DNA from 2 places in the Streptomyces sp. NBC_01520 genome. Region 1 is predicted to be linked to the other one. Evidence: riboswitches for the same ligand, from Rfam matches in the RefSeq annotation. Region 1 holds a riboswitch; the other holds the start of a gene.
What was found. Region 1 has a riboswitch for cobalamin ahead of OG524_RS01420 (ABC transporter substrate-binding protein). Riboswitches for the same ligand answer to the same signal wherever they lie in the genome.
Positions count from the first base shown of each region.

Region 2: another riboswitch for cobalamin. It lies ahead of OG524_RS34065 (CbtB-domain containing protein); the one in region 1 lies ahead of OG524_RS01420 (ABC transporter substrate-binding protein).

Region 1 is NZ_CP109404.1:307,857-313,359, reverse strand. Features, by position in the region: gene OG524_RS01440 (ABC transporter substrate-binding protein) at 1-594, shown strand, start outside; gene OG524_RS01435 (type B 50S ribosomal protein L31) at 737-1,015, shown strand; gene OG524_RS01430 (acyl-CoA dehydrogenase) at 1,272-3,128, shown strand; gene OG524_RS01425 (hypothetical protein) at 3,125-3,286, shown strand; cobalamin riboswitch at 3,414-3,602, shown strand; gene OG524_RS01420 (ABC transporter substrate-binding protein) at 3,696-4,706, shown strand; gene OG524_RS01415 (FecCD family ABC transporter permease) at 4,703-5,503, shown strand, end outside.
Region 2 is NZ_CP109404.1:7,549,110-7,554,612, reverse strand. Features, by position in the region: gene OG524_RS34085 (TetR/AcrR family transcriptional regulator) at 1-191, opposite strand, end outside; gene OG524_RS34080 (hypothetical protein) at 226-735, opposite strand; gene OG524_RS34075 (SDR family oxidoreductase) at 794-1,546, opposite strand; gene OG524_RS34070 (CbtA family protein) at 1,813-2,598, opposite strand; gene OG524_RS34065 (CbtB-domain containing protein) at 2,625-2,840, opposite strand; cobalamin riboswitch at 2,877-3,006, opposite strand; gene OG524_RS34060 (histidine phosphatase family protein) at 3,116-3,715, shown strand; gene OG524_RS34055 (4'-phosphopantetheinyl transferase) at 3,782-4,492, opposite strand; gene OG524_RS34050 (metallophosphoesterase family protein) at 4,489-5,496, opposite strand.

The sequences.
Region 1 (5,503 bases):
GGACACGGCCAGATCTACGGGCTGGACCCGGACACCGCCAAGCACCTGGAGGAGCGGGTCCCGGTCGTCGTGATCGACGTGGGCCAGGCCCGCACCCTGGACCGGGTGTCCGAGCGGTTCGCGGAGCTGGCCCGCTCGCTCGGCGGTGCACCGGCGCCGGCCGCCGTACACGACCTCCGGGCCGCGCGGGAACGGCTCCGCGATGCGGCGGGCGCCTCGCCCGACGGCCCCCGGGTGGTGGCGCTGTCGCCGGCCGGGCAGGAGCAGGCACACGTCGCCCGCCCCCGGATGTGGCCCGAACTGCGGGTGCTGGCCGAGCTCGGGGTCACCCTGGTGTCCCCGGCCGAGGGTACGGGGGTCAACTGGTCCACCACCGGCTGGACGGACGCGGCGGAGCTCCGGCCGCACATCGTCCTCACGGACATCCGGTCCAACGCGACGCCGCTCGACGAGATCGACGCCCCCGCCTGGTCGGCGGTCGCAGGGGGAGCCCTGACCGTGCCGTGGAACCCGGAGCCCGTGTGCAGCCCACAGGCCCACGCGCGCTTCCTCGGACTCGTGGCGGACGCGGTGGAGGCGGCGACGGGCGGCTGACGCGGACGGACCGCCCGGTCGGCAGACAGGCCGACTGCTGCTCCGTACGGACGTGCCGGATCGCGCCCGTCACCGCGGTTCGCGAGGCTGGCCCGGATGCGGGGACACGCGATCCCCCGTACCTCCGAGGGCAGGAGCAGGAATGCAGCAGGACAAGCACCCGTCGTACCGCCCCGTGGTCTTCCGCGACCGTTCCGCCGGCTACGCCTTTCTGACCCGGTCCACCGCGTCGAGCGACCAGACCATCGACTGGGACGACGGCAACAGCTACCCCGTCATCGACGTGGAGATCTCGGCGGAGAGCCACCCGTTCTTCACGGGCAAGGCGCGTGTGGTCGACACCGAGGGACAGGTCGCCAAATTCGAGCGCCGGTACGGGGACGAGTCAGGCAAGGACGAAGGGGGCAAGGGAGCCTCCTGATCCCTTACCTTCCCGGGACGCACGCCCCTGCGCGGGAGACGGGCCCGATGCCGCGCCTCCGGTGACCCGGGCCACGAACGGGGCGTGCGCGGTGCTCCCGGACGCGGTGCCGTGCACGGCCGGGCACCCGCCACGGCCGGGCCCGCGCACGGCTCCGTGCCCCGCGTACCGTCACCCGGGTTCGTACAGGTCTGACCAGCACACCTGTACCCGGGTGGTGAGTGTCCTCGCCCCCGCCCCGGTCGTTTAGATCTGCATGACCGTGCCCCTTACCGACACCGCCCCACTATCCACCGTCGATCTGCTGACCGGCGTCCTCCTGGGCGCCGGCTACCGCCGCGAGCACGGCTTCTGGCAGCGGCTGATCAGTACAGAACCGTTCCGCCGCCCCGCGGGCGGGACCCCCGAGGAGCGCCTGGGCCTCGCCTACGAAAGGCTGCGCATCCTCAACCGCTCCCTCGACAGCGGAGCACGCCTCGCCGCCGACCCGCGCGCACTCGCCGCCCTGCACGAATGGCTGGGCCCGGTGGACCCCGCGCTCACCACCGTGGCGGGCATCCACTACAACCTCTTCCTCGGCAGCCTCCTCGACCACGACGCCGTCGGCAGCCGCGACCTGTCGGACCACCTGACGATGCGCCGCGTCGGCACCTTCCTCTGTACGGAGGTGGCGCACGGCAACGACGCGGCGGCCATGGAGACCACCGCCACGTACGACCGCGCGCGCGACGGCTTCGTGCTGCACACTCCGAACGCGGGTGCGCAGAAGTTCATGCCCAACACCAGCCCGGCGGGCGGGCCGAAGTCCGGACTGGTCGCCGCGCGTCTGATGGACGACGGCGAGGACCACGGGATCCGCCTCTTCCTCGTACCGCTCACCGACGACGTGCGGGCTCTGCCCGGGGTACGCGTGCGGCGTCTGCCCGCCAGGATGGGCAGCCCCGTGGACCACTGCCTGACCGCGTTCGACCAGCTGTTCGTGGAGCGGTCCGCGTTGCTGGGAGCGCGGGAGGGAGGCGGCGGGCAGGGGGACTTCAGCAGCACGCGGGCCGATCGCCGGCGACGCTTCCTGACCTCCATCGGCCGGGTCGTTCCCGGCCGGATCTCCATGAGCGCCTGCGCCGCGGGCTCGGCCAGGGCCACCCTCGCCGTCGCCGTCCGCTACGGCGGGCACCGGATGATCTCCGGTGCCCGGGGCGCCCGTACCGTCCCCGTCAACGCCCACCGGACCCACCACGGGCCGCTCGCCTCGGCCATGGCGACGGTGTTCGCCATGAGTCTTCTGCACCGCCGGGCGCTGGACCGGTGGGAGGTCTGCACCGAGGAGGACCGGGCCGCGGCGGAACGGCTCGTCGCCGTCGCCAAGGCCTGGATCACCTGGCAGGCACGCGCCGTCATCGTCCAGTGCCGTGAACGCTGCGGTGCGCAGGCGTTGCTGGAGAACAACGGCATGACCGAGCTCGTCACCGGCGTGGAGGGCGCCATCACCGCGGAGGGCGACAACGTCGCCCTGTACAGCAAGGCGGCCGCGGACCTGCTCCTCGCGGCCGACCCCGACCGGTGGGACACCCCGCTCGACCGCACCCCCGGTGACCTGGCCGATCCGTACTTCCTCGGCAGACTCCTCGCGGCCGTCGAGAAGATCTGGTTCGGCCGGGCCAGGGAGCGGTTGCTCTCGGCGATCCACGACGACAGGCTCGCACGGTGGAACGCGGGCTCCGGGCCCGCCCTGCGCGGAGTCGAGGCCCACGCCTACCGGCAGGCCGCCGAGGCCTTCGCGCAGGCACGCGCCGCGCTGCCCGGCGGGGCCGCGCGGGAGCGGCTGACGGAGCTGGAGCGGCTGTTCGCCCTCGAATGGGTGGCCCGCAACAGCGGCGACCTGCTGGCCGCGGGTCTCCTGAGCGCCGATCAGGTCGACCAGTTGCCCGACGCCACCGAGGAGCTGATCGCGGCCGTCGCCGCGCACGCCCCCGAACTGGCCGAGTCCTTCGCGCTGCCCGCCGAACTGCTCGCGGACTGGCCGATCGCGGGACCCGACTACGCCGACGCGTACGACGACCCCGAGGGGCCCTGGCAGGCCGGGGCGGCGCTCGCGTCGGCGGGCACGGTGTGAGCGCCGAACGGGCCGTTCGCGGACGCCCCGGCACCACCGTCCCGGGCCGCCGGGGTGTGCGCGAGACCATGGAGATCCTCGGTCTGCGGGCCGTTCTGCTGGCGTACTGGGGCACCACATCCCTGCTCGCCCGCCGCACGAAACCCCAGGCCGGTTGAGGCGAATCGGTTCGCCGCACACCCTGACGGCACGATGGGCAACCAGTGGGCGAGGGAGGTGCGCGGGGGTGTGCGGCAGATGCCTGTGCACCCCCTCCCGGCGCGTGCGGGCCGCCCGATCGCTGCGTGATAGCTTGCAGACGCCAGTCGCACTCCACGTGGAGTCAGGGAATCCGGTGAGAGTCCGGAGCTGACGCGCAGCGGTGAGGGGGACGGGCGGGGCCAACAGCCACTGGGACACTCTCGGGTGCCCCGGGAAGGCGTCCCGTCCGGACGAACCCGAGTCCGAAAACCTGCTGGCACCCCGCTTCCGTACCGGGAGCGGTATTCCGTACGGGCTTCGCGCAAGAGCCCAGAGACGCAGAGGGATTCCGTGCCGTCCATACCCAGTGCCGTACGCCGAACCGTCATGCTCACCGCGGGACTTGTCCTGATCGGTGCCTGCGGCGGCGGGAACACGAGCCCGTCCGGAGAGGCCGCGAAGGACGGCGGTGCCGGATATCCGGTGACGCTGAAGAACTGCGGTCGCACGGTGACGGTCGGGGCCGCACCGCGCCGCGCGGTCTCCCTGAACCAGGGATCGACCGAGATCCTGTTCTCCCTGGGCCTCGCCGACCGGCTCGTGGGCACCGCGACCTGGACCGACCCGGTGATGAAGGGCCTGGAGAAGGCCGACGCCGCGGTACCCCGCATCGCGGATAACAACCCCTCGTCGGAGAAGGTCCTCGACAAGGAACCCGACTTCGTCAGCGCCTCGTTCGAGTCGACACTCGGCAAGGGCGGTGTCGCGCCCCGCGAGCAGTTCGAGAAGCTCGGTGTGCCGACCTACCTCTCGCCGACCGACTGCACGGCCAAGGACAACACCGGCAGCAGCGACGGCTCCCGCACGAAGCCCCTCACCATGGACAGCGTCTACGGCGAAGTCCACGACCTGGCGAAGGTGTTCGGCGTGCAGGAGCGGGGCGACGCACTCGTCGCCGATCTCCGGAAGCGGATCGGGACGGCGACCGCGGACATCGACGCCTCCGGCACCACCCTGCTCTACTGGTTCGCGAACTCCGAGGCCCCCTACCTGGCCGGCTGCTGCGGAGCGCCCGGCATCATCACCAAGGAACTCGGCGCGAAGAACGTCTTCGACGACACCCACGAGGAATGGCCCCAGATCAACTGGGAGACCGTCGCCGACCGCAACCCCGACGTCCTCGTCATCGGCGACCTGACGCGCAAGTCGCAGACCGCCGAGAGCGCCGAGAAGAAGATCGAGTTCCTGGAGACCAACCCCGCCACGAAGAACATGGACGCGGTCCGGCACAAGCGCTACGTCCTCCTCAGCGGCCAGGCGATGAACCCGACCATCCGCACCGTCGAGGGCGTGGAGGCGGTCGCCGCCGGGCTGCGCTCCTTCGGGCTCGCCGGGTGACCGTCACCCGCGGAGCGACCGTCACCGAACAGGCCCCGGGCGTACTTCCGGACAGAGCGCCCGCCCGCGTCCTGCGCGACGGCCTGCTCTGGAGCGGCGGTGTCGCCCTGCTGCTCCTGTCCGTCGCGGTCGCCGTCACGATCGGGCCGGCCCGCATCTCCGTCCCCGACGTCTGGTCCGCGGTGGCCTCCCACCTCGGTCTGGGCGACACCCGGCTCACCCCGATCCGGGACGGCATCATCTGGAACCTGCGCATGCCCCGCACCCTGCTCGCCGCGGTCTGCGGGGCGGGGCTCGCCGTGTGCGGAACGGTGATGCAGTCCCTGCTGCGCAACCCGCTCGCCGACCCGTTCGTCCTCGGCGTGTCCTCCGGGGCGTCCACCGGAGCGGTCGTCGTCGTCGTCCTCGGGGTCGGCGGGGGAGCGGTGTCGATCTCCACCGGGGCCTTCGTCGGTGCCCTGTGCTCGTTCGCCCTCGTGCTCCTGCTCAGCCACACCCTCGGCGGATCGACCGACCGGGTCGTGCTGTCCGGGGTCGCCGCCATGCAGCTGTTCTCCGCGCTCACCTCCTTCGTCGTGATGACGGCCGCCGACGCCGAACAGACCCGGGGCGTGCTGTTCTGGCTGCTGGGCTCCCTGAGCGGGGTCGGCTGGACCGATGTGTGGATGTGCTCCGCGGTGCTCGCCGTGACGCTGCTGATCTGCCTGGGACACGCCCGTACCCTCGACGCGTTCGCGTTCGGCCAGGACGCGGCGGCGGCCCTCGGCATCCATGTCGCCCGTACCCGGATCGTGCTG
Region 2 (5,503 bases), 7.2 Mb from region 1:
GTCTCCAGGTAGGCGTCGAAGCCGTGGTCGACCACCGCCGACAACAGCCCTTCCTTGTCGCCGAAGTGCCGGTAGAGGGCCGGCGCCCCGACCTGCGCGGCCTCGCACACGGCTCGCGTGGAGATGTCCCCGTCCGGCGACTCGGCGACCAGCCTGGCCGCGACTTCGAGGATGCGTGCTCGTGTACTCATCGAAGGGACGCTATCAAGCGGTGTACGGCCCAGGTCAGGCGGCGGCATGGGGAGCCGGCAGGTCGTCGGGCCCGAGAGTCAGCAGTCGTCGAGCCCCATCCGGCCGAGGAACTCGGCACGGGTCCGGTCGGCGAGAACACTGACGGCCTCCCTGCCGTCGCCCGCCGGATCCACATCGGATCCGGAAAGGCCGCTCCCCGTGCTCGGCGTCCACCACCTCGACGACGGCCCCGGCGATCTGCGGCGCGTCGGCGACGGCGAGCGCCAGGTCTTCCGGGCGACCGGATATCCGATCCGTCGGACCCGCGCAGCGCTTCTCGTAGAACTGCAACCGCTGGGACAGCACGCCCAACTCGACGGTCCGGAGATCCACATGATGTTCGGCCGCGCAGCCTGCGGCGGCGGCCACACGCTCCGCCTGCGCCGTGCGCGTCCGGGTGTCGCGCATCGCCATGTGGACCGTGTGCCCGGCGCGCGCCGGGCCTCTGACCGCCGGCCCTCCGAAGCCGCCCCCTCCGCCGGTGATCACGATGACCTTGCCCATGGCCGCGCTCCTCCGTGAGGCGATGACGAGGGTGGACGGGAAGAAGAGGCTCTCCGCGTCAGACGATGCCGCCATTGGCGCGCAGCACCTGCCCGTTCACCCAGCGGGCCGGGCCGGCGAGGAAGGACACGACCTCAGCTATGTCCTGTGGTGTGCCGAGCCGCTCCAGGGGCGGCTGGGCCGCCATCCGCGCGACGGTCTCCTCGTCCTTGCCGTCCAGGAACAGCGCGGTGGCCGTCGGCCCGGGGGCGACGGCGTTGACCGTGATGTCCCGGCCGCGCAGCTCGCGGGCCAGGATCAGCGTCATGGCCTCGACCGCGCCCTTGGTGGCCGCATAGGCGCTGTATCCGGGGAGGGACAGCGACAGCACCGAACTGGAGAAGTTGATGATCGCCCCGCCGCTCCTCAGCCGGCGGGCCGCCTGCTGGTCGACGACGAAGGTGCCGCGGATGTTGGTGCGGTGCATCCGGTCCAGCGCGTCCAGATCGGTGTCGACCAGCGGGGCGAGCGTCATGACGCCCGCGGCGTGGACCACCACGTCGATGCCGCCGAACGCTTCCTCGGCCGCGTCGAAGAGGGCGGCTACGGCCACCTCGTCGGCGACGTCCGCCTGGTGCGCGACAGCCTCGCCACCTGCGGCGACCACAGCCGCCACCGCGGCCTCGGCCTCGGTCCGATTGCCCGCGTAGTTGATGACGACGGCGAAGCCGTCCGCGGCCAGCCTCTCGGCGCTCTCCCGGCCGATACCCCGCGACCCTCCGGTGACGAGAGCGACCCGGCGCGCGGAGGTGGTGGTGTGCTGTTCAGTCATGACGCTTCTCCTGGGAACAGGGGCTGCGACTGCTGCCACGAACCCGGTACGACCACGCTAGCACTCATGCGGTAGCAACGCTATCTTCTGTGGATAACATCGCTACCTTGTTGGAGTGCCACCTGCCGGAGTTCCACCCTGTCGGACCGGATCAACCAGGAAAGACCTGCATGAATACCCCGGACCTCACGGGCACGGACACACAACGATTGAGCCCGCCGGATATCTCCCCGGCGGGCTCAATCGTGCGGTCGCAGGCGTGAGGGTCAGCTCATGGCACCCGCCGAGCGGGCAGCGACACGGTCGGCCGCCACCTCACCACCAGCACTCGGACGCGGCACCAGCAGCCGTTCAGTGAGGTAGCCGAACACGAGACCGAAGCTGACCCAGAGGGTCGCCTGGACCGCGAGTGTCGCCAGCCGGAACTCCCACAGCAGACTGGCGGGGAAGTCCGCGCCGACCTCGTTGAACGAGGGCAGGAAGACGTACGCGAGCCCGACGAGGAGGACGTACGCCCCACCCACGGTGATCGTGGTGTTCCAGTTGCCCAACTGCGGTGCGAGCCGCTTGCCGGTGATGACGGCGGCCACCGCGAGCAGCACACTGAGCGCGACCATCAGGAAGAACAGCCCGGTGCGTTGCCCGATGGTGTCCGGGTTCCCCACCGCCGGCGGGTTGGCCGGGTACTTCAGGAAGGGCACGACGTACACCGTCAGCAGGGCACCCCCCGCGACGAGTGCTGCCGTGGCCCGCGGGCCGAAGGAGCCGATGCGGCCCAGGGCGTAGCAGAAGACGAGTGCGGCGATGCCGCCGACGGCCACGCCGAAGACCAGGACGCCGGTGGCGAGACCGCCGGTGGCCTGCATCGTGCGCGTGACCAGTTCCTCGCCGTGCTCGTGGGCGTGCGTGTGTGCCTGTGCCTCTTCCAGGGCGATGGCGGCGTCCACCCGCGACTCACCGAGGAAGTAGGCCACGGCAAGGGCGAGCGCGCCGGCCAGAAGGCCGGCCAGCATGCCGCGGATGAGCAGAGCTCTGACCGATACGGAGTTCATGAGACGTTCCCCTGGTTCCCGAAGTCTCAGTGGCAGGGGAACCCGAGGAGGTGACGGCCGTCGTGGACCCACTCGTGCACGGCCTCGCCCGAGATGACCGCGGTGGCTCCCTGTTCGGCTCCGACGAAGTACAGCAGGACGAGCATGAGGATGCCGAAGAAGACGGCCCAGGGTGCGATGGCCTTCGGCGAGATGGGCGTGATGACCGGTGCGACGGTGGTGGGGGCGGCAGAATGTGCCATGGCAGAACCTCCTGTGGGAACACGCGTCCCTGTCGTGGTGCCTGAGACGAAGGTGCCGGGTCTGACTCCCCGCAGCGATGCGGGTACACAGTGGCGCGACCGTGCCGGATTCTCACCGGACTTCCGTTTCACCCTCGTCATGGGTGCCGCGACCATACCGCCTGCGGTTCGGCCACCGCCATGGTGCGTCGGCCCCGACAACGGCTCGTGGGACGGGCCGTGTTCCCATGAAGCGCCTACGCAGAAGGCTCCTGTCCGGGAAGTGGAGGCAGAGGATGACGGTACGGGTGATGTTGATCTCACCGGCCATGAACTCCGCGCTGCGGGACGCCCGCTTCGAGGCCGACGCGCCCTTGGACGAGGCCGGTGCGCGCAGTGCCGCAGCCGCCGCTGCCGCCGGTGCGGTACCTGCCGCCGACCACCGGGCGCACGGCCCCTCCGTCCCCTGCCGGCAGACCGCCGAGGCGCTGGGGCTCGCCGGCACGACCGGGCCTGCCGAGCCCGCCCTCCCCGAATCCGCCCTCCGCGACTGGGACATGGGGCGCTGGCGTGGCCGGCGGCTCTCCGAGGTGAGCGCCGCCGAGCCGGACGCGGTGGCGGCCTGGCTCACCGACCCCTCGGCCGCTCCGCACGGCGGCGAGTCGCTGCTGGACCTGACCACCCGGGTGGGCACGCTGCTGGATTCCCCGGCCTGGGGCGTGGGCCGACGGCTTGCGGTCGTCGAACCGGCGGTCGTGCGCGCCGCGATGGTCCATGCCCTGGGTCTGCCGATGGAGACCTTCTGGCGGCTGGATGTCGCCCCGCTGACCCTGACCGAACTCAGCGGAAGGTCCGGCCGCTGGAACCTTCGGTGCGGCCGGCCGCTGGGCCGATAGCGGCCCGCACCCTCCACGGTGCGCCGAGCACGGTCCGGAGGGGGCGGGCGGGCAACCGCGGTTCCCTCAGCCGTGGGGAAGCGCGATCGCTGTGACCGCGATGCCGTTGTCGACCAGCCACTTCCCCTCGTACGACACCGGCATCCCCGGCGCCCGGCGCAGCAGCTCCGCGGTGAACGTGCCTTCGGTGGCGGCCTCGGAGCTCCGGTGGAACGTGATGTCGGCCTCGTCGAAGTCGAGTTCGATCCGGGTGATCGGGAACCACGTCTTGAACACGCTCTCCTTGGCGCTGAAGAGCAGCCGGTCCCAGTGCGGCGTCACGCCCCCCGCCCCGGGAGAAAGCCCCGGGGAAGCCCCCGGGGAGACCCCTGGCAACGCCCCCGAGTAGATCCGCCGCCGCTCCGAGGGCAGCGACACCGCCTCCCACACATCGGGCGGCAGCGGCTCGTTCGGCTCGGCGTCGATGCCGAGCGCGCGGACGTCGGTCGCCCGGGCCATCACCGCGGCACGATAGCCGTCGCAGTGCGTCATGCTGCCCACGATCCCCGCAGGCCACAGCGGTACGCCGCGGTGGCCGCGCAGCACCGGCTGCGGCGGCAGCCCGAGGGTCGCCATGGCCCGTCTCGCGCAGGCGCGTACGGCCGCGAACTCGTGCCTGCGCCGGTCCACGCTCGTGGCGACCAGCAGCGCCTCCTCCGGGTAGAGGGTTCCGGCCGGAGCCTCAGTCTCGTACGTGTCCGCGCACGCCACGTACGCGGGAAGCAGCCGTTCGATCACGACGCGGCGCCCGCATCCCCCGGAGTACCAGGTGAACCAGGTGAACCGGGCGAACCGGGTGAACCGGGTGAACCGGGTGCGGAGCGCGCGACGCCGGACGCCCCCGAAGGACCCCGACCCGCCGGAGCCCCCTCCCCCTCGTACGGAAGGATCTGCCGCAGCAGCCCGCGCGGGTGCCCGCGCTTGCGCCACTCCCGCGGGTAGCCGATCGAGACCTCCTCGAACCGCACACCGTCGTACCAGGTCGTGCGGGGGATGTGCAGATGCCCGTAGACGACGGCCGCGACATTGAAGCGGCGGTGCCAGTCTGCGGTGAGTTCCGTGCCGCACCACTGGGCGAATTCCGGGTACCACATGACCGACGTGGGTTCGCGCACCAGCGGCCAGTGGCCCGCGATCACAAGCGGGACCTCGGGGTCGTGCGCGGCCAGCCGCTCCTCGGTCAGTGCGACCCGCGCCCGGCACCAGTCGTCGCGGGCCGGGTACGGATCCGGGTGCAGCAGGTATTCGTCGGTGCAGACGACCCCCGCCTCGTGCGCCCGCGCCAGGGACTCCTCCTTGGTGGCCGTCCCCGGGACCCTGAACGTGTAGTCGTACAGCAGGAACACCGGGGCCACGGCCACGGGTCCGTCCGCTCCCTGCCACCGCGGGTACGGGTCCTCGGGGCTCGTCACACCCAGCTCCGCGCACACCCCGACGAGGTGCTCGTACCGCGCTTGGCCGCGCAGTTTCACCGGGTCCCTGTCCACGGTCCACAGCTCGTGGTTGCCCGGCGTCCAGATCACGTGGGCGAACCGCCCGGCCAGCGTTTCGAGGGCGCGCTCGACCTCTTCGGCCTGTTCCGCCACATCGCCCGCGACGATGAGCCAGTCCTCGTCGGACGACGGGTGCAGCTGGTCGGTGATGGGGCGGTTGTCGGCGATCCCGACGTGAAGATCGCTCACTGCGAGGAGCCGGCCCTGTCCCTTCGGCGGGTGCGGGGCGGGGCCGCTGGGTGATCTCATTGTTCGA